Oleidesulfovibrio alaskensis DSM 16109: one gene and its partners. The protein of the gene in region 2 interacts with the protein of the main gene of each other region in a pairwise test. Links are inferred from orthologs where the notes say so. Each region holds a gene or a part of one and is shown on either strand. Other genes may lie near its edges.

Region 1 (7,176 bases), on a different replicon or contig from region 2:
TGCTGGCGCCGGAAACGGCATCGCTGGATGCATTCATTGCTGCCGCCGATGCAGCCCTGTACCGTGCCAAGGAAAACGGAAGAAACAGAGTCGAATTTCAGAGATGAACGCAGCCCGCACTGCACTTTTATCTTGACGTTGGCGCTGTAATATGATGCTAGGCTTTTTTTAAATTGATATCCCCCCGGATATGCCAAGGAGAACCACATGCCCGATATGTTCGATCAGGCCAGCGATCTGGAAACGCGGGAGCGTGAAGCCGCCATTTCCATGGCCCGCAGCAGACTGTCCGGCGGTCCCGGTCCGGAATGGATCGACGGCCGTCCTCACTGCCGCGAGTGCGGAGAAGAAATTCCTGCCGCACGTATCAATGCCCTGCCCAACTGCAGCCTGTGCCGCGATTGTCAGCAGGAAATGGAAAATAACTGATTCACAGACGACAATACCGCTGCGCCCTGAGGCTTTTCAGAATGCTCTGTTTTTAAAAGCGCCTTGCCCGATCATTGCATTTCCTGTATTGCCAATATTCTGAAGTCCGTTATCATGGATTTTGGCACACAGCGGGGAACAATGCTCAGCAAACGTTCGCACCATGTGCGACCAGGCATCCTGACAAGGCTTATGCGTAACAGAGATTTTTTCTATTCGGTTGTATGGAACCTGCTGCTCATCACAGCAGGTTCCTGTATTTTTGCGGTTTCTCTCAAAAGTCTGGCCACGCCTCAGCAATTTGTACCGGGCGGGGTTTTCGGCTTTGCTTCGCTTATCTATTACAAAACGGGATGGCTGGACACAGGTACGCTCAACCTGCTTCTGAATATTCCCATTTTTCTTTTCGGGTATTTCAAAATCAGCAAGCGTTTTGTGCTGTACAGCCTGTACGCAACAGTACTCACATCGGTACTGTTTTCGCTGACAAACTTCACCATTCCCATTCATAACCAGCTGTATGCAGCCGTGGCCGCGGGTGCGCTCAGCGGTTTCGGTGCCGGCATAGTGCTGCGCTCGGTGGGGTCCAACGGCGGCATGGACATCGTATCCATCCACCTGATGCAGAAGTATAATATCGGCGTGGGCAAGACGTCGTTTGCCTACAACCTTGTGCTGTACCTCATCACGGCCACGTATATGAATCCCGATGTGGTGGTGGCATCCATCATCATGGTTTTCATCACATCGGCCACGGTGGAATACACGCTGTCGCTTTTCAACCAGCGCAAGGTTGTCTTCATCATTTCGCAGGACGCTGAAGCCATCTCCAACCGCATAATGAAAGAACTGCACCGCGGGGCAACCATACTCAAAGGGTACGGCGCCTACACCCGCACAGAACGCAATGTTCTGATGAGCGTGATAAACAACATCCAGCTGAAAAAACTTGAAGAAATAGTTTTCACAACCGACCCGAACGCGTTGTTCATCGTGGAAAACACGTTTTCGGTAATCGGAACCGGATTCGGCCAGCGCAAACGCTACTAGCCGCAATCCTGACGACCAATACGGAGTTGAGCATGAAACGCAGTGAAATCAACGCTCTGATAAAAGATACCAAAATATTCTTTGACGCTCTGGGGTTCCGCCTGCCCCGCTGGGCCGGATGGAAGCCCGCGGAATGGAAAGGCAAAGGCGGGCTGGAAGTGGTGCAGAACATGCTGGGCTGGGACATAACCGACTATGGTGCCGGCGACTTTGAAAAAAAAGGACTGATTCTTTTCACCATCCGCAACGGTAACCATGCAGCGGGACATCCCAAGCGCTATGCCGAAAAAATCATGGTGGTCCGCGAAGGACAAGTCTGCCCCATGCATTTTCACTGGTCCAAGACAGAAGATATCATCAACCGCGGCGGAGGCAATCTGGTTATCGAACTGTACAACTCCGACAAGGACGAACAGCTTGCCGATACCCCGGTCACTGTACTCATCGACGGCATTCCGCAGACTGTTCCGGCAGGGGGCACTGTCATCCTTGAACCGGGTGAATCAATCTTTCTGCCGCAGGGCATGTACCACCGGTTTTACGGTCAGCAGGGGCGCGGCAAAGTGCTGGTGGGTGAAGTGAGTTCGGTCAACGATGACAACACCGATAACCGTTTTCTGCACAGCATGCCGCGTTTTCCGCAGATAGAAGAAGATGAGGAGCCTGTGCACCTGCTGGTAACCGACTATCCCGCATGGGTGTAGCCTGCATTTACAGCCCTGCAGAACCTCATGTACTGCCCGTCGTCACAGGCCGCTCCCGCAAGAGAGCGGCCTTTTTTATCCGCATCTCCGCCGGATAAAAAGCAGACGCAGCGTAATGCATGCCAAAGCCGCAGCGACCGGCGAAAAAGCACCCCTTTGCATCTTCCGCTGCGCGGGCACAGTGCGGGCCGCCCGATGCTCCGGCGTGTGGAGAGCAGGCAGCCTGCGGCGGGCAGGCTTATTTTTTACGTATAGGGCAGAAAAGGCGCGGAAAATTATCAGGGCAGCAGACGCAATGCTGCAGGCATCGGCGGCATGGCCCCGTGCGCACCGCACACATACGCGGCCACACTGGCTGCACGGGCATGTATCTGCTCCGGCGGCAGGCCGCACAGCCATCCCAGCGCCAGCGCGGCGGTAAAGGCGTCTCCCGCCCCCACGGTATCCGCCACCTCCACCATTTCGCCGGCATGCTCGTGGCAACTTTCGCCGGTCATCAGCACGCTGCCCTGTGCACCGAGGGTCAGCGCCGCGGCCTGCAGCCCGAAACGGGTCACCAGAGCATGCAGCGCCGCACGGCGCGCAGCTGCATCGCGCAGCACATCCGCCACGCCCAGAGCAGGGGCCAGCACGTCCAGTTCTTCTTCATTAAGCTTAAACACATCAGCCAGCTGCAATGAATCCTGCACCACTTCAGGGCTGTAAAAATTCTGCCTCAGGTTACAGTCAAACACCCGCAGCACAGCAGCATCAGCCGCCTGCAGAAACGACCGGACAGCCGCACGTCCGGCCGGAGTGCGCTGACACAGCGTGCCGAAGCAGATACATGCGGCCCCGCCTGCCAGAGTGTCCTCAGCGCGGGCGGCAGGCAGAAAATCCCATGCCACATCATCGGGAAAAACATATGAAGCCGTCCCCTGTGCGGAAAGCAGAACATCCACACGTCCGGTGGGATGCAGCGGGTCAACGCTGATACGGCTTACATCCAGCCCCTGTTCCGCAAGCAGACGGCACGCCCTGCGCCCCGCATCATCATCGCCCACGCGCGAGACAATCATACCCTGCCCGCCCAGTGCATTAAAATGATAGGCAAAATTAGCCGGAGCCCCCCCCAGCTGCGGCCCGTCGGGCAGCATATCCCACAGCACTTCTCCCAGTCCCACGCCAAGCGGTCTGCGCATTGTCGGTCTCCTCCCTCGGCATAACGGTCTCTTGCCGCATGCGCAGAATATGCGATAGGGTCAGTATCATCAATACTCTCAGCCCCAAGGAGCACCCATGCCTCAGGCGGTTATTTTCGATATGGACGGTGTCCTGCTTGATTCCGAACCCATGCACATGCAGGTGCAGGACAATATGGCTGCCGAACTGGGATTCAAAATGACCAGGGCAGAACATCTCGCTTTTGTAGGCATTTCTCCCCTTGCCACATGGGAACAGCTGTGTGCCAGACACGGCCTGCCGCAGAATCCGCAGGAACTGGCGGAGGAACAGGGCCGCCGGTATCTTGCCCAAGCGCTGGAAAAAGCAGTCCCGCGCTCCGGACTGCTGCCCCTGCTGGACTATCTGCAGGCCAGAGACAAGCCGCTGGCCGTGGCATCATCCAATCAGCGCGAAACAGTTGATGCGGTACTGGGCAAGCTGGGAGTGCGCGACTTTTTCCGGGCGGTAGTGACAGGAAGTGATGCAGAACGCAGCAAACCGTGGCCGGATATATTTCTGAAAGCCGCCCGTCTGCTCCGCGTACTGCCCGCAGACTGCCTTGTCATCGAAGATGCCGCCACAGGCGTTGCCGCCGCGCGTTCTGCCGGCATGCGCTGCATCGGACTCTGCGTGCCCGATGCCCCCTTTCAGGACCTGTCATCAGCAGACATCACGGTCTCTTCTCTCGACGAGATCATTCCCCTGCTGGAAAACAAAAGCTGCCGCTGCGGCTGAGAAGCCCAGAAAATTCACCTGCCCTCTGTTCATCAGGCCGCCGGTGCGTTACACTGACAGCTAACCGTATAAAATGCGCCATACAGGGCCGTCACCGGCGGCACCATAAGGAGACGCTTATGAACTTTACCGATATTCTTGCAAAACGCCGCTCTGTAAACTTTTTTGATCCTGAAGCCGAAGTCAGCGACGCCCAGATACGACGCATCATAGAAAAAGCAGCGCTGACGCCTTCCAGCTTCAACCTGCAACCCTGGAATGTCATGATTTTCCGGGATTCTGCCGACAAACACACGCTGCGCAAGCTGTCCATGGATCAGCCCAAGGTTTCTGAAGCCCCCGTGGTGCTGGCCATACTGGGCGACCGCAACGGCTGGCAGGAAGGGCACCCCGTGGTGGAACGCAACTTTAAAGAAATGGTTGCCGCTGGCGGTATGAAGCCGGAACAGCACAACTGGTTCATCAACGCCTGCAAGGGACTGTACGGTAAAAATGAAGAAACAGCACAGGCGTTCGCCCTGAAGAATGCAGGATTCTTTGCCATGTCACTGATGTACGCCGCTGCCGATGAAGGACTGGACACACACCCCATGGACGGTTTCGACCACGACGGGGTCCGCAGTGCGTTCAATATACCTGACAGGTTCTGGATTCCCCTGCTGTTGTGCGTAGGCCACTTTGACAGCAGCAAGACCCTGCTGCCCCCCAAATGGCGCAAAAGCTACGAAGATATCGTGGTCAGCTTCGGCGACTGATAACTGCGGTAGCTGAAGCCCCCGTAAACACCCTACTGCAACCGGTGCGGGCCGGAAAAATGCCCAACCGGAAAAAAATCGAAGTCGGAGAAATATCCGGGCCGGAAAATATCCGGCCCGTTTTTGTGCTTCCGCTGCGCACACAGCGGCCGACAGGGCCGGACAGCACCGCCCGCAGGAGGCAACTGAGCCGGACAGCCCCTTTTTTCTTCGCCCCGCCGGACGTTCATCCGGCGCGCGGTTCCGGCAGCGGGCCCATGTGCAGCGCCTGCACATGCCCCTGTCAGCAGAGCACAAAAAATCCGGCTCCGTTTTAAAAACGGAACCGGATTTCATTTCAGCTGTACCAGAACAGCCCGCTGAAGGAACAAAGGAACAGCGGCACAAAGCATGTTTTATCGCAACGGGCCTGCCATTTCGGCTATACGCAGGCAGGTTTCCGCCTGATTCAGTGTATACAGGTGCACACCGGGTGCCCCGCCGTCCACCAGCCGCCGGATCATATCCGCGGCGAACTTTGTGCCCAGTTCTTTCACGGCGGCCGCCCCGCCCTTGGCGTCGGCCTCTTCCAGCTGCAGATAAAATCTGCCGGGAATATTGGCTCCGCACAACGAAAGAATACGCCTCACCGACTCGAGAGACTGGATAGGCAGAATACCGGGCAGAACAGGACTGGTCACCCCCATGGCCCGCAACTGGGCCACAAAATGAAAATATTCGCGTACATCAAACAGCAGCTGGCAGACAATGAAATCGCTGCCCGCGTCAATTTTCGCCTTTGTCCAGTGCAGATCCTCTGCAAAGCTGGCAGACTCCGGATGCGCGGTGGGATATCCGGCAACACCCACACACATTTCCGGAAACTCGGCGTTCACAAACTCCACAAGGTCGGAAGCATGTCTGAACTCGCCGTCGTCCCAGCTGAAACCGGCATCAGCCGGAGCATCTCCGCGCAGGGCAAGCACATTGTCCACGCCGATATCTCTCAGCTGACTGACAAAGCCGCGTATCTTATCTTTGGTGGCGCCCACGCAGGTCAGGTGCGGCATGGGTTCCAGATCAAGGTCCTGCTTGAACCGGCGGGTAATCTCGAACGTGTTGTCCTGCGTGCCCCCGCCCGCGCCATAAGTCACGGAGCAGAACACAGGGTTCAGAGCCATCAGCCTGCCGACGTTGGCAAAAAATTTCGGCCACATCTCCGGATTTTTCGGAGGAAAATATTCCAGAGAATAAAACGGGCCGTCATGCTGTCCGATCAGGTCTTTGATTTTCACGTCTGAATCCTTGTTACTGCGCAGATGCGCCGTTGCTGTTGTATGCTGCCACGTTACGCCGGCGGGATGCATAGTGCGTCCCTCATGAACGAACGATATATCAAGATAGCCTTATATGTCAATATCGACCTATTGTAATATTTACTTTACCCCCGCGCAGGGTGGACAATCATGCCACATCAGCGTAGCTGAAACAGCGCAAAGCACATAGGCGGCGCGTGTTGCCCCGTACAGGGTAACGCCACCCCGCACGCCGTGCAAGGCGCATGGCGCCCCTGATGCGGCGCGTTTTTTTCAGATTAATCACGGAGAAAATCTATGTTCTGGTGGCAATGGTCTGTTCTTCTGGTTGCGGCGGTGCTTGCTGCCATAGGCTTTCTGTGTCCCCCGCGCGGTGCGGCCGGTCAGGTGCTGCGCATTATTCTGGCATGGATACTGCCCTATACGCTCATCACCGTAGCGTTCTGTACAGGTTACATTCAGTCCATGTGGATGGCCGCCCCGTATCTGGCTGTTGCCTACGGGCTGTACATCAGCTTTGTGCGCAAGCACTTCGGCTGAGCCGCAGCCGGCTGCACACCTCTCTGTATCCGGCGCCATTGCTTCCGGCAGCGCTTTGCCCTATGGTGCATGGCATTTCCGGAGACAACATGCCGCGTTTTCAACTCCCCCGCCGCAGGGCCGCATCACCGCATAAAGACAGCCCCCCGGCCGGAAAGCACCTGCTGCTCCGGCTGGCCGTACTGCTTTGTGCGGTTTTTTTCGTACCTGCCGGAGCCTGCGCGTCCGGAAACGCCACTGCGGGCAGCAACATCAGCCGGATGGCTACCAACGGCACAACCGGCACCCCTCTGCATTGGATTTCAGTAGCGCAGGGACTGGAACTGGCGGAATCCTCTGCTGTTTTCCGCGACACAAGCGGTACAGTGGCCCTGCTGCGCATCGACCCCCGCCACTATAGTCTGCAGCTGTACACCATATCGGAACAGGGGGGACCGCCGCAGACACCTTCTGAATGGGCGGCGC
Region 2 (7,290 bases):
CGGAAATCAGCCTGCTGGGCGATTCGTCCGGTGCGCAAGACCTGACCACCTTTTCTGCAGAGACATATGGCAACGCCCGTGCCACGCTGTACTATTCCGATGCCCCCGACTGGGCCATCCGCTCGCAGATTGCCACCGATGTGGTGCCCGTGCCCGCAGGAGATGACGCACAGCGCATGGCTCTGGAAATGCAGGGAGTACGCGCCGGAATATACATGGACTGGTCCCCCACCGAACGTCTGCAGCTTTCTTTCGGGCCTGAATACGGCACGGCCAGAAACATTCCCCTGCTGGGAAATCCCAACCCTGCAGAAGCAGAACATGGCGCCGGAGCCCGTTTTCATTTCCGCTGGAATTTCTGACGGTGTGCCGTTGGCAAACCGGCCGCCCGCACCGCGGGCACAACACAGCTGACCTGCCACCGGAAATCGGGTCCGGTCTGTACAACCTGCGCCTGAGCGCCGTCGTGAAAAGAACATGCGGCGCCACACCGCAAAATGATTCTGCCGGACTGTTACCGCATATGCGGTAACAGTCCGGCAGGGGACTGCTGTTTCAGATATAACGAAGGAAAACCGGTGCGGCAGCAGCCGGTGGCGGCACAAGCTCACCGGCAGTTACGCCCTCGCAGTGCTCAGGCTTTTGCGCGCTGTTCCAGCATGGCCACTGCCGGCAGCTCCTTGCCTTCCAGAAACTCCAGAAAAGCCCCTCCGCCCGTGGATATATAGGATACGCCGTCACGGACGCCGTATTTATCCACAGCGGCCACAGTGTCACCGCCGCCGGCGATGGAAAAGGCGCTGCTTTGCGCCACAGCCCTGCACAGCGCTTCTGTACCGGCACCGAAGGCATCAAACTCGAACACCCCGACAGGTCCGTTCCACACGATGGTTCCTGCTCCGCGCAGCACCTCTGCATACATGGCGGCGGTTTGCGGCCCGATGTCCATAATCATCTCATTCTCGGCCACCTGATCCACCGGCTTGCAGACAGGCGTTGCAGTTTCGGCAAACTCCGTGGCCACCACCACATCCACAGGCACGGGAATCTCTCCTCCGGCTGCGGCTGCGGCCTGCATCAGGCGGGCGGCTTCGGCCACCAGATCTTCTTCATACAGTGATTTGCCCACGGCAAAACCTGCGGCACGGATAAACGTATTGGCAATGCCCCCGCCCACAATAAGCTTGTCGACCTTGGAGGAAAGCGTTTCCAGCAGAGTGAGCTTGGTCGAGACCTTGGAACCGCCGATGATGCCAACTACAGGGTGGCGCGGGGCGCCAAGGGCCTTGCCCAGAGCTTCCAGTTCCGCCGCCAGCAGCGGGCCCGCGCAGGCCACGGGAGCAAATGCGGCAACGGCATGGGTGGAAGCCTGCGCACGGTGCGCCGTGCCGAAAGCATCCATCACATAAACATCGCACAGGGCCGCCATGCGCCTGCCCAGCTCTTCGTCGTTCTTTTTTTCGCCCTTGTTGAAGCGTACATTCTCTGTCAGCACCACGCCGCCTTCGGGCACATCCACCCCGTCCAGCCAGTCCCGCACCACCGGCACGGGGCAGCCCAGAATATCGGCCAGCCGTGCCGCCACAGGCGCCATGGATGCCGATTCGTCAAACGCGCCTTCTGCCGGACGGCCCAGATGCGACATCACCATAACCCGTGCTCCTGCCTGCATGGCAAGGCGGATGGTAGGCGCGGCTGCGCGCAGCCTGTTGTCGTTGGCCACCGCCCCGTCCTTGATGGGAGCGTTCAGGTCCTCGCGGATAAGCACACGCTTTCCGCGCAGATCAAGATCAGTCATTTTCAGTACGTTCATATGAAGTCTCCTGCGGGCTAAGACTGAAGGATACAGCATAAAAAAGGTGCGAATGTGATCATGCATCACACCCGCACCTTTTGTTGTACATGGAACAGCGTCCGGGGTCATCCCCGAAAAACGCTACAGCACTTCTTTTGCCACGGCAGCCACATTGTCTGCCGTAAAGCCGAAGTGTTCGAACAGCACCTTGCCGGGGGCGGATTCGCCAAAGGTGGTCATACCCACCACGCGGCCTTTAAGCCCCACGTATTTCCACCAGAAGTCAGAAGCGGCGGCTTCAACGGCCACACGGGCCTCAACAGCTGCGGGCAGTACCGATTCACGGTAGGCGGCGTCCTGCCGGTCGAAGATATTGCTGCACGGCATGGAAACAAGCCGTACCCTGCGGCCTTCGGCTGTCAGCCTGTCGCAGGCTCCGGCGGCCACGCCCACTTCCGAACCGGTGGCGATAAGGATGACTTCCGGGGTACCCTCGCAGTCACGCAGCACATAACCGCCGCGGGCGATGTTCCGCACTGCGGCATCATCACGCTGCATGAAAGGCACACCCTGCCGCGTAAACGACAGCGCTGTGGGGCCGTTTTTGTATTCAACGGCACTCTGCCAGGCAACCTGAGTTTCCACGGTATCGCAGGGGCGCCACACATGAGCCCCGGGAATAAGACGCAGACCGGCCAGCTGTTCCACCGGCTGGTGCGTGGGGCCGTCTTCGCCCACACCGATGGAGTCGTGCGTCAGCACCCAGACGGTGCGGATGCCCATCAGCGCGGAAAGACGGAACGCATTTTTGGCGTAATCGGAGAAGATGAGGAACGTACCGGCGTAAGGCAGGAAGCCGCCATGCAGGGTCAGGCCGTTCATGATGGCACCCATGGCGAACTCACGCACACCATAGGAAATATAGTTGCCGCCCCAGTTGGCGCTGTCCAGCAGCCTGCTGCCGCTCCATTTGGTACCTACGGAGCCGGTAAGGTCGGCGGAACCGCCCACCATTTCGGGCAGCGCAGGGCCGATGGCTTCAAGCGATTTGTTGCAGGCCTTGCGGGTGGCAAGGTTTTCGGCAGCGGCCACAATCTGCGCCAGTGCTTTTTCGCAAAGCTCCTTCCAGCCTTCGGGCAGATCGCCTGCCATGCGGCGGGTGAATTCCGCGGCAAGCGCAGGGTGTGCTGCGGCATAAGCAGCAAACATGTCATCCCATACCTGCTGGGCGGCAGCGCCTCTGGGCCGTGCGTCCCAACCTGCATACACATCGGCCGGAATCTCGAACGGAGGATGATTCCAACCTATGTTGGCGCGGGTGGCGGCTATTTCATCCGCACCCAGCGGCGCACCGTGCACTTTGCTGGAATCAGCCATATTGGGGGCGCCCATGCCTATCTTGGTCTTGCAGCAGATCAGGCTGGGACGTCCTGTTTCTGCTCTGGCTTCTTCAATGGCTTTGCGCACGGCTTCGGCATCGTGCCCGTCCACACCGGCCACCACATGCCAGCCGTAGGCACGGAAACGGGCGGGGGTATCATCGCCGAACCAGCTGTCAATACGACCGTCAATGGAAATGCCGTTATCATCGTACAGCGCCACAAGCTTGCCCAGGCCCAGCGTACCGGCCAGAGAGCAGGCTTCATGCGACAGACCTTCCATCATGCAGCCGTCACCCAGAAACACATAGGTGTGGTGATCGACAACGGTGAATCCGTCGCGGTTGAAGGCTTCGGCCAGCATGCGCTCTGCCATGGCCATGCCCACGGCCGTGGCGATGCCCTGCCCCAGCGGGCCGGTGGTAGTTTCCACGCCGGGGGTCACGCCGTATTCGGGGTGGCCCGGAGTTTTGGAATGCAGCTGCCGGAAATTTCTGATGTCGTCGATGCTGAGATCGTAGCCGGAAAGGTGCAGCAGCGAATAAATAAGCATGGAACCGTGTCCGTTGGAAAGCACGAAGCGGTCGCGGTCTGCCCAGCCGGGGTTGGCGGGGTTATGCTTCATGAAATCGTTCCACAGAACTTCGGCCATGTCGGCCATACCCATGGGCGCACCGGGGTGGCCTGATTTGGCCTTTTCCACGGCGTCCATGCTGAGTGCGCGGATAGCGTTGGCAAGATCCTTGCGGGAAGCCATCTGATCCTCCTGAAGAGTGACTGATTGCCGGTGCGTAAACCCGCGCCGGCTGGTGCATCCCTAGTCGCTTGAAGCGGGGAAGACAACCACTGAAATCATTTTTCAAAAAACGGCGGCACCGACGACACCGCGGCACCATCCGCCGGACGCGACTGTTCATCCGCACAGGAATCAAGCCGGAAGCCCGAAAAAGGGGCACGTGTTACCGTGCCCCGTTCCATTACATGACTGCTACCGGGCTGCCGCTGCCTGAAAGGCATCGTGCCGCTGACGATAGGGAGGATGCCCGAAAAAAGCAGATCCGGAGACCAGCACATCCGCCCCGCGGCGCACCAGCTCCGGTGTGTTTTCAGGATCCACGCCGCCATCTACCTGAATGAGGGTTTTCAGCCCTCTGGCGGTGATCATGGCGGAAAGTTCTTCTATTTTTCGCATGGTGAAGGGTATGAACTTCTGCCCGCCGAAGCCGGGGTTGACGCTCATGATCAGCACCATGTCTAGCTGATCCAGCACGTACTCAAGCACACAGAGCGGCGTATGCGGATTGAGAGCCACGCCGCACTGAACGCCCATGCGGCGGATTTCGCTCAGGGTACGCTCCAGATGGTTTGTGGCTTCGGCGTGCACCACCAGCATATCGGCACCGGCGTCGGCAAAATCCGCTATATAGCGTTCGGGTGCCTGCACCATCAGGTGCACATCAAAAAAAAGTCCGCTGGCTTTGCGCAGCTTTTTGATGATGGGTGCTCCCAGCGTGATGTTAGGCACAAACATGCCGTCCATGACATCCCAGTGCACCCACGAAAGGCCTGCGTCTTCAAGAGCGGCAAGTTCGTCCGCCAGCCTTCCGTAGTCGGAAGAAAGCAACGAAGGAGATAAAATCATAGTGGTTCCCCGGGACCGTTACATGCGGTCCGTTCCGGCAGCGTGCAGCATGGTGCGCAGCACCTGAAGCTCGTCTATGACTTCCCGCACGATACCGTTTTCAGCCACAGGCGCGGCAGGGGCGCATGTCTGCGGCTCCGCCTGCTGCTTCCGGCTGCTTTGCTGTTCCGCCAGCACTTTTCTGGCGCCTTCAATGGTCAACCCCTGCTCATGCAGCATGTACCGTATCTGCCTGAGCAGCGCTATGTTCTCTTCGGTGTACAGGCGCTGACCGCTTTCTGCACGCTCCGGCACCAGCTGGGGAAACTCCGTTTCCCAGAAGCGCAGAACATACGTCTTCAGGTTGAGTAATCTGGCGGCTTCGCCTATCCGGTAAACGGTGCCTGACATGCCTTCTCCCTTTGCTGGAAGCAGCACGCACCAGCCGGTGCTGCGGATGTCCGTCCGTGCCGCGGCAAGGGCATATGCCCGCAGGCGGCGCGTCAGCCACGTCCGACCATATGACGGAATGCCGACGAAACGAATGATTCCCTGCTGTTAAGCGCAACCTTCACAGCACTGTCCGGCCGCACGCCGGACAGTGCTGTGGCGGATATATGCGTCTAGATACGGACTCCCAATGCTTCCGTAAGCGATTCTGCCACTTTGTCGCGTTCCTTGTCCACTTCCTTGTCCTTGAGGGTACGCTCAGCATGTCTGAACGTAAGCCGGAAGGTCAGGTTGCGCTCCGGAGTCCCGCCTTCAGGCGTTTCCGGTTCAAACACGTCAACCAGCACGATGTCGCTGAACAGCTTCAGGCTCATGCCGCGTACATGGTCTGTCACGGCAGACACAGGCACGGAGGCAGACGCCATGACGGTGATGTCGCGCTTGACCGGCGGAAACACCGGCAACGCGCTGAACTGCACCGCCACATCGCGGCAAAGGGTACGCAGCGCGTCCAGATCGATTTCCGCCATCCACACGTCCTTGCGGGCATGATAGGCATCGGCGATATCGGGTTTTACGCGGCCTGCCACGCCCGCGCACACACTGCCCGCGCGTATTTCCACGCAGGGCAGCAGCCAGCTGTGATCCTTGCGCAGGGTAAAGGCAGCCGGACCGAGATTAAGCACGCGCAGCAGATGCTCCACAATACCCTTAAGGTCTTCGTAGCCGGCATCTTCTTCGCGGCGGGGCCAGCCGTCCTGATAGCGCTGACCGTAAACCAGCAGCCCGAGCCTGCCCGATTCACGCGCGGTAGTGTCAGACGACTGGTCGGCCTCGAATATGTGCGCCAGTTCAAACACCTGAAGTCCGGTGCTGCCCTGAGCAAGGTTGTGCCGCAGAGTGTTCAGCAGACCGGGAGCAAGTTCTGTGCGCAGCACGTCCTGCTCCGAGGTCAGCGGATTCATGATGGATATGCGGTTGCCGGCAGGCAGGCCGAGAAAATCAAGATCCTTGTGCCCCACAAAGCTGTAGTTCACAGCCTCGTTAAGCCCCAGACCGCGGCCCCATGCCTTGATACGCGCCCAGAATTCATATTCGCTGTCCGTACGGCCCTGCTCCAGCGGCTTGGAAACTTTGGGCAGCACGGGAGGAATGTTGTCCATACCGTAAACACGGCCGACTTCTTCTATCAGGTCGGCTTCGCGTTCAAGGTCGTGCCGGTGACTGGGGGCGGTTACCGTCCATTCGGGCGTATCAGCACCGCTCAGCGTGCATCCGAGCTTCTGCAGCGTTTCACGGCAGAAGCCGTCATCAAGCGATATGCCCAGAAGCGCTGCAGCACGGGCGGGGCGGAACCGCAGCTGTGCAGCCTGCCACGGAGCGGGCTCTGCACGGCATACGCCGGGACGCAGCACGCCGCCGCTCAGTTCGCACATCAGCTGGGCTGCGCGGTTCATGGCAAATGTGGAAAGCACCTGATCCACACCGCGCTCGAACCGGTAGGAAGATTCACTGCTCAGCCCCAGCCTGCGGGCTGTTCTGCGAATGGTGGCCGGTTTGAAGACGGCGCATTCCAGAAACACCCTGCGGCTGGCATCGTTGATTTCAGTGTTGGCTCCGCCCATCACACCGGCCAGCGCCACGGCTTTGGCGCCGTCCCTGATGAGCAGGTCCGATGCCTTGAGCACCCGTTCCTGACCGTCCAGAGTGGTAAAGCGCTCACCCTCCGCCGCCGTTTCCACGACGATGCGTGCCCCTTCAAGCAGGTCAAGGTCAAAGGCATGCAGCGGCTGGCCGAGTTCCATAAGAATATAGTTGGTCACATCCACAATGGCGGAAATGGGACGCACACCCACCGACTTGAGCCGGTGGCGCATCCAGAGCGGAGAAGGACAGGTGCTGATACCTTCGATGATGCGGCCCTGATACACTGGGCACTGCGCACCGTCTGCAATGGCTATGGTCACGTCACTGCCGGCGTCTTCGCCCTGTTCGCGCAGTTCAAGCTGCGGCATGGTCAGCGGCAGATCAAAGGCAAGCGCCAC
Region 3 (7,231 bases), on a different replicon or contig from region 2:
GTATATTTCCTTGCCGGCTTCCAGCACGTTATCTTCTGTGATTTCCTTTATATGAGTCCAGCGGGCTGTTTTCAGAATACCCTCGCTGAGCACACGGGGCACATCCTCCACGCGGATGGAACTGGAATAGGTGTGCCCGTACAGCAGGTATGGTCTTCTGCCGGCTTCGCGCACCCATTCAAAAACGCCGATCTGGGCCAGTCCCAGCGCCAGCACCAGCCATACCAGCGGCCGGCGGACAGAAAGCGGTCTGAACCATGCAATGGCAAGACTGAGCACCAGTATGACAATGCCCAGCGGAATGAACGCCTGTACCAGATGCGGAGTCTGGGTGGAACGTTCCATGACCATGGACTGCTGCGGGTCGGGCAGGATGAGCAGATACCAGATGCCCGAAAGCGCGGCAGCGGCAAAAGGCAGTCCAACCCACATGGCGGCGCGCCGCACCATGCGTTCGCGGGTTTCCTCGTGCGGAATGCGTATGGCCGTCACAAAAGCGAACAGCCCTGCAAACATGAGGCACAAGGCAAAACGCAGACTGAGCGAAGGCCAGAAAGATACGTTGAAGAAACCGTCCCAGAAAAGATGTGTCTGCGCCCATTTGCCCGGCGTGAGCATGACAGTGATGATGCCGTTGATGACCACAAGCGACATGAACGCGAAAAAGGCATACACCCAGCCCACCTTGATGTGCGCTTTGCGGGGCATGGAGTCGAAATAATAGTGATAAACCAGAAGCGCGGCGATTTCTCCGAGGAAGAACGCCCATTCCGCCGCCCACCCGAAAGCGAACGAATGTGTGAGCGTGCTGGTGACGGTGGGTGAAAGCACGCTGATGGTGAACCAGATACCGACGCCGGTCAGCCCGCCGGCCACCATGGTGGTAAGCAGAAAGAATCTGGTGTGGCTGCGGACATGGTCCAGAATGTGGTCTGATTTTTCGCGCACGGCTTTCATTTCTGTCAGTACCAGATAAAAGCCGCCGCCTACCGCGAAGTGGGCGATGAAAACATGGACGATGGCGATGATGGCAATAACGAGGCCGCCGCTCAGAAAGGGCGTCCACCAGACTGGATATTCCATTTATCCTTCTCCTTCCGTACCGTTGGCGGTGGCATTGCCGTGCTGTCTGCGGCCGTTGAGAGCCAGCCGCAATACCCAGACCATCAGGGCTCCGGTGAGCAGCAGAGAGCCGAAAAACAGAATCAGCGGGGAATACTGGCCTTCACTGGGAATATCGGCCGCACTGAACCACGGGGCCAGATACAGGGTGCGCAGTACGGAGCGCACACCGACCATCAGCGCCACGGCGCCCGCGGTGAAGGCGATGGTCAGCCGCAGGCGCGAGCGCCATGCGAAATGCAGTGCCGCAAGGCCGCATACCGTGCCTGCCAGCAGCAGCGCCGTGCCCAGCCCGTGGCGTCCCATGAACGCCGTGGTGAGCTGGCGCGGCAGCGAAAACAGAAAAAAAGGTCCCGCCAGCATCTGCGCTGCCGTGCTCCAGAAAAACCAGCGCAGGCCGTCATGTGTGAGCGAGGCCGAAACGTCGGCACTTATGGTGCCTTTATGCGCCGCCCGGCGGGCCAGCAGCGCCAGCGTCAGGCCGCCCACGGCAAGACAGGCCAGCAGAAAGTGCAGAATGCGCGGCCACAGCGTGGGGTCGCCTAGATTAAGCATGCTGCCGTCCTGCTTTTCAAAGTAGCCCACCCAGCGGTCGGGAGACAGCATGAGCGTGACGTTGTTTACCAGCACAAAGCCGGTGAACAGCAGCAGGGCGCATGCCGCAGCGATGAAGACCGTGCCGTTTTTTTTCTTGCGGCGGCTGCCGGAAAAACCGTACAGCAGGTAATAAGCAGCAATGAGGACAAAGATAAGTCCCAGCCAGTACACAGCCATGATGACGGAGCTTGTGTACAGAAAGCCGCCGTACAGCACCTGTGCGAAAAGCAGCGGTGCCACGCCGAAATTGATTGTCAGGGCCAGCAGACTGGGCAGAGCTTTGCCCAGCAGCGTGGGGGCCGGGTCTTGCGGACGGGTTACCGCGCGCACCGTGGCGATGACGGCGGAGCCGACCACGCTGTTCATGAACAGCAGATGAAAACCGAACGTGAGCAGCAGAAATCCTTCGAGCCATGCCCAGTGGACCGGAATGGAATCTGCCGGAGGGATGAGGGCCGCGGGATTCATGGACATTTCCTCCGTTTTGTTGCGGGCGGAACCTGCCCGGTGTGCAGTCCGCAAAAAGTAAGCACAAGCTTACACCGGACAATATATACTTGGGATTGCTTTGTGCAGCAAGGATAGATACGCATTATATTGAGTTTTTGAGAGAAAAAGGTAAGGTGCCCCGCATGCTGAGCAGGATTGTCGAACGTTCCGTCGTGGTGGCTACCACTCCGTGGACAATCTGGCGTGTGCTGACGGATTTTTCTGCATGGCAGCGCTGGAATCCTTTTATGCCTTCCATGCAGGGGACAGCCGAAGCGGGGCAGGATGTGGAAGCGCTGATACGGCTGTGGGGCAACAGTCCCAGCCCTTATATGCTGCGGGTGCAGCAGGCCGACTTCTGCCGCCAGCTGGTGCTGACCGGTTCGTTTCGTATGCCCGGTCTGGCCGATGTGATCCATTGCTTTATCATTGCGCAGCTGGACAGCCATACGTCACGCTTCACCCACGGACTGCGCGTGTCCGGCATTTTTGTGCCGCTGCTGGCAGGTCGTATCGGGCGGGCTGCCGGGCAGGGTATGGAGACCATGAACATTTCACTCAAAGCCGTGGCTCAGGCCCGGCGGTAGCTTGCATATGCCCTCAGTTTTTCTTCTGTTTGATATAGGCAATACCAATGTTAAAATAGGCATTGCAGACCATGACGGCGTGGTTGCCTCGTATGTGCTGCCCACAGACACGCATCAGACAGGCGATTCGCTCGGCCTGCGTCTGGCGGATGTGGTGCGCCATGCGGGATTTGCCCCCGGCGACGTGACAGCCTGTGTGGCCAGTTCCGTGGTTCCCAGTTTCAATCCGCTCATGCGGCAGGCCTGCGGGCGCTACTTTGACCGCCGGCTGCTGCTGGCGCCGGAGGACATAGCCATTCCGCTGGAAAACCGCTACGAGCGCCCGCAGGAAGTGGGAGCGGACCGGCTGGTGGCAGCCTTTGCCGCACGGCGGCTGTGGCCTGCGCCGCGGTCCATTGTTTCGGTTGATTACGGCACGGCAACGACGTTTGACTGTGTGCAGGGCGAAGCGTATCTTGGGGGGCTGATATGCCCCGGAGTGCACTCCGCGGCAGGAGCACTGGCAGCGGGCACCGCACGCCTGCCCCGCATCAGTCTTGATGTGCGCGAAGATTTGCCGGTGGTGGGACGCAGCACCAGCATGAGCCTCAACCACGGGTTTGTTTTCGGGTTTGCCTCCATGACCGAAGGTCTGTGTCACAGACTTTCCGCCGTGCTTGAGGCGCCCATGCAGGTGGTGGCCACGGGCGGTTTTGCCTCTGCCATCGCCCGCGTAAGTAATTGTTTCGATCATGTCAGGCCCGACCTTTTGCTGGAAGGCCTGAGAATTCTCTACATGGAAAGCGGAATAAAGGGCTGATGCCTTTGCCGCAACCGCCCCAACAGGCGTAGCGGAGCAGTATTGACGCTCCGCCAAGCTCAAGGAGAACAGCAGTATGAGCACCATCGTTTCCGTCTGGGCCAGAGAAATCCTCGATTCCCGCGGCAATCCCACTGTGGAAGTGGAAGTTTCGCTTGAATCCGGCCATTCCGGCCGCGCCGCCGTGCCTTCCGGCGCTTCCACCGGCAGCCGCGAGGCTCTGGAACTGCGTGACGGCGACAAGGGCCGTTACCTTGGCAAAGGCGTGGAAAAAGCCGTGGACAACGTGATGGGCGAAATAGCCGAGAACATCGTCGGCATGGACGCTCTGCGTCAGGTCGCCGTGGACAACGCGCTGATCGACCTTGACGGTACCGACAACAAGGACCGGCTGGGTGCCAACGCCATGCTGGGCGTATCGCTGGCCACCGCCCGCGCCGCGGCCAACTTCATCGGCATGCCCCTGTATCAGTACCTCGGCGGCATCAATTCCAAAGTACTGCCCGTGCCCATGATGAACATCATCAACGGCGGCGAGCATGCCCCCAACAACCTTGATATTCAGGAATTCATGATCATGCCCGTGGGAGCGCCCACCTTCAGTGAAGCGCTGCGCATGGGGGCTGAAATTTTCCACAACCTCAAGGCGCTGCTGGCTGCCGACGGTCACGTGACCAGCGTGGGCGACGAAGGCGGCTTTGCTCCCAACCTGAAAAGCCACGACGAGGCTTTCCGGTACATCATGCGCGCCATCGAGACCGCAGGCTATATTCCCGGGTCGGAAGTGGCCCTGGCCATCGACGCCGCGGCTTCCGAATTTTACAAGGACGGCAAGTATCACCTCAAGGGCGAGAACAAAGTGCTCTCCTCTTCCGAGATGATTGACTGGCTTATGGATTTCACCCAGCGTTACCCGCTTATTTCCATCGAAGACGGCATGGCCGAAGGTGACTGGGAAGGCTGGCAGGAAATGACCGTCAAAATGGGTGACAGCGTGCAGATTGTGGGTGACGACGTTTTCGTGACCAACCCCGACATTCTGGCTCAGGGCATCGATGAGGGCGTGGCCAACTCCATTCTTATCAAGCTGAACCAGATAGGTACCCTCACCGAGACGCTGGACACCGTGGAAATGGCCAAGGGTGCCGGTTATACCACGGTTATTTCGCACCGTTCCGGAGAAACAGAAGACCATTTTATCGCCGACCTTGCCGTGGCACTGAACGCAGGGCAGATCAAGACCGGCTCGCTGTGCCGCAGCGACCGTCTGGCCAAATACAACCAGCTGCTGCGCATCGAGGAAGATCTGGATGACGAGGGCATCTACTTCGGCCCTTACATGGCTTCGCATTTCGGGCTGGGCGAAGAGTAAACCGCGTTGCTTGCATCCTGCCGCGGTTGGCTGTATGTAGCCGCCACGGAACCCGCCCGCGGGTGAGGATGCAAACAATGTCATACAGGGATTTCACATATCCGGCGCATCGCGCCTTTGCGAACCCTGAATACGTGCGACCTGTCACCGGCCGGAGCTGTCTGCTCCGGCCGGTTTTTTTGTTGCGCCGGTCTGGCGGCGCGCGACAGGCTGCATAACCATACTATGTGCTGCATACACTGCAAGGAGTACGCCCATGATTCTGCTGGACGGTAAAGCCACCGCCGCGGCTTTGCGCGAAGAATTGAAAAAGGATGTGGACGCCCTGAAAGACCGCGCCGGAAGAGCGCCCGGGCTGGCTGTTATTCTGGTGGGCGACGACCCCGCATCGCAGGTGTACGTGCGCAACAAAGAACGTGCCTGCGCCGACGCCGGAATCCGTTCCGAAGCGTTCCGCATCTCTGCACAGACCACGCAGCAGGAGCTTGAGGAACGCATTGCCGCCCTCAACGCCCGTGAAGACATAGACGGCATTCTGCTGCAGCTGCCTCTGCCCGCCGGACTGGACAGCCAGCGCTGTCTTGAACTTATCGATCCCGCCAAGGATGTGGACGGCTTTCATCCTGTCAACATGGGCAAACTGACGCTGGGGCTTCCCGGCTTCCGGCCCTGTACGCCGGCAGGCGTGATGACACTGCTGGAACGCTACAACCTGTCGCCGGCGGGCAAAAAAGCCGTTGTGCTCGGCCGCTCGAATATTGTGGGCAAGCCTTTGGCGCTCATGCTGGGTGCTTCGGGTCCTTTTGCCAATGCCACTGTCACTGTGTGTCATTCGCGCACTCCCGACCTTGCGCAGCAGTGCCGCGAAGCGGATTTTCTGTTTGTGGCCATCGGCAGGGCCAACTTTGTCACCGCAGACATGGTGAAACCCGGTGCCGTGGTGGTGGACGTGGGCATCAACCGGACGGAAAACGGCCTTGCGGGAGATGTTGATTTCGGCCCTGTAAGCAAGGTGGCCTCTGCCATTACGCCTGTGCCGGGCGGAATAGGCCCCATGACCATCGCGCAGCTGCTGGTGAATACCGTGGCTTCGTGGAAGAAACGCTGCGGCGTGTAACTGCGGGGTAACCGCATGCCGTCCGCCGTTGTCTCTGCCCCGGCTGCAGGAACACCGCCGTGGGGGCTGCCTTTCGCCGCGCATGGCGGACGGCCGCGCGGCTGCCGCTGCATACATAACTGCCCGTAACACAACAAACAGGCTGCACATGGTGCGGCCTGTTTTATTTTCTGCGGGTAAAGGCTGCTGCGCCCGTGTTGCCTGTGTCTGTGCTGCCTGCGCCCGTGTTGCCTGCGTACGGGGTGCGTATGCCGCTGGCGGGAGCATACATTCCGGCAGGCAACTTTTTCCTGCGGTGTTGCGGCGCAGTGATTTGCAGCGGCGGGCAGCGGCAGCTTGCGGACACCGCCGTGCGGGCGGCAGCGAGGTAAGCGCCCCGCATGGCCGCATATCTGGCACGGTCCATGCTTACTGCAACGCGGGGCATATTTTGCCCTGTGACCAAGCCCCGCGTGACCAACGGGCAGGAGACCGCGTATGACCATTGCATCGCTGTATATCGGAGCCACCGGCATGAAAACCCACAGTCAGGGTATGCAGGTGATCGGTAACAATCTGGCGAACATCAATACGGTCGGGTTCAAGCAGTCCATGATGCTGTATCAGGACCTGACGAGTCTGGATGTGACCACCGGGGGCAACAATCCCACGGTGGGCATGTCGCAGCAGGGTATGGGTGCCTCTGTGGCGGAGGTGCGCGTTCTGCACACTGCGGGCGGCTTTGAACCCAGCAATACCGTGACTGACCTTGCCATTTCAGGGAAAGGATTCTTTCAGGTGGCGCAGGGCGACAAAACGCATTACACGCGGGCCGGGAATTTCCGTTTTGATCTGGAAGGGTACCTTGTGGACCCCAGCGGTTACCGTCTGCAGGCCAAACCCATTGAAAATGGTGTGGCGGGCGGGCTTCAGGATTTGCAGCTGGTGGCGGGGGAAAACGGTAACATGGTGCTGCCCCCCAGTGCCACGACATCGTTGTCCATCATTTCCAATATCGGGGTTACCTCCGACAGCAGTGCAAGCGCCACGGATCCGTATTTTTCGCTGCTGCAGCAATGGAACGGCACGGCGGAACCCCCGCTGGGCGACGGAGCATACGGGCACAGCGACAGCATAGCAGTATACGACGCCGCCGGAAACAAACACGA

The links.
Region 1: the proteins of rpe (region 2) and H586_RS0102540 interact in binary tests that used the Escherichia coli proteins (3 or more experiments, as listed by UniProt). The link is inferred for Oleidesulfovibrio alaskensis DSM 16109 from one-to-one orthologs.
Region 3: the proteins of rpe (region 2) and eno interact in binary tests that used the Escherichia coli proteins (3 or more experiments, as listed by UniProt). The link is inferred for Oleidesulfovibrio alaskensis DSM 16109 from one-to-one orthologs.

The regions. Positions count from the first base shown.
Region 1 is NZ_AXWQ01000004.1:483,683-490,858, forward strand. What follows is about bases 1,414-4,278. They hold H586_RS0102540 (carbohydrate kinase family protein), read right to left. Parts: upstream 3,365-4,278; coding sequence 2,462-3,364; downstream 1,414-2,461. Other genes in these bases: H586_RS0102525 (YitT family protein), read left to right, coding at 1,414-1,479; H586_RS0102530 (D-lyxose/D-mannose family sugar isomerase), read left to right, coding at 1,512-2,183; H586_RS0102545 (HAD family hydrolase), read left to right, coding at 3,462-4,121; H586_RS0102550 (nitroreductase family protein), read left to right, coding at 4,241-4,278. In the rest of the region: H586_RS0102515 (diguanylate cyclase), read left to right, coding at 1-107; H586_RS0102520 (TraR/DksA family transcriptional regulator), read left to right, coding at 208-429; more of H586_RS0102525, read left to right, coding at 544-1,413; more of H586_RS0102550, read left to right, coding at 4,279-4,876; H586_RS0102560 (methylenetetrahydrofolate reductase), read right to left, coding at 5,272-6,150; H586_RS0102565 (hypothetical protein), read left to right, coding at 6,469-6,711; H586_RS17865 (phosphodiester glycosidase family protein), read left to right, coding at 6,801-7,176. UniProt on the Escherichia coli protein: Catalyzes the ATP-dependent phosphorylation of fructoselysine to fructoselysine 6-phosphate. Functions in a fructoselysine degradation pathway that allows E.coli to grow on fructoselysine or psicoselysine.
Region 2 is NZ_AXWQ01000013.1:35,889-43,178, forward strand. What follows is about bases 2,990-5,968. They hold rpe (ribulose-phosphate 3-epimerase), read right to left. Parts: upstream 4,817-5,968; coding sequence 4,163-4,816; downstream 2,990-4,162. Other genes in these bases: tkt (transketolase), read right to left, coding at 2,990-3,931; H586_RS0108435 (MerR family transcriptional regulator), read right to left, coding at 4,835-5,206; pheT (phenylalanine--tRNA ligase subunit beta), read right to left, coding at 5,419-5,968. Also shown: H586_RS0108410 (hypothetical protein), read left to right, coding at 1-362; H586_RS0108415 (phosphoglycerate kinase), read right to left, coding at 635-1,813; more of tkt, read right to left, coding at 1,937-2,989; more of pheT, read right to left, coding at 5,969-7,290. UniProt on the Escherichia coli protein: Catalyzes the reversible epimerization of D-ribulose 5-phosphate to D-xylulose 5-phosphate.
Region 3 is NZ_KI519495.1:49,276-56,506, reverse strand. Bases 2,899-5,818 are described here. They hold eno (phosphopyruvate hydratase), read left to right. Parts: upstream 2,899-3,670; coding sequence 3,671-4,966; downstream 4,967-5,818. Other genes in these bases: folD (bifunctional methylenetetrahydrofolate dehydrogenase/methenyltetrahydrofolate cyclohydrolase FolD), read left to right, coding at 5,223-5,818; H586_RS0115585 (type III pantothenate kinase), read left to right, coding at 2,899-3,594. Also shown: H586_RS0115600 (cytochrome ubiquinol oxidase subunit I), read right to left, coding at 1-1,083; H586_RS19550 (hypothetical protein), read right to left, coding at 1,084-2,187; H586_RS0115590 (SRPBCC domain-containing protein), read left to right, coding at 2,352-2,795; more of H586_RS0115585, read left to right, coding at 2,803-2,898; more of folD, read left to right, coding at 5,819-6,083; H586_RS0115560 (flagellar hook protein FlgE), read left to right, coding at 6,561-7,231. UniProt on the Escherichia coli protein: Catalyzes the reversible conversion of 2-phosphoglycerate (2-PG) into phosphoenolpyruvate (PEP). It is essential for the degradation of carbohydrates via glycolysis.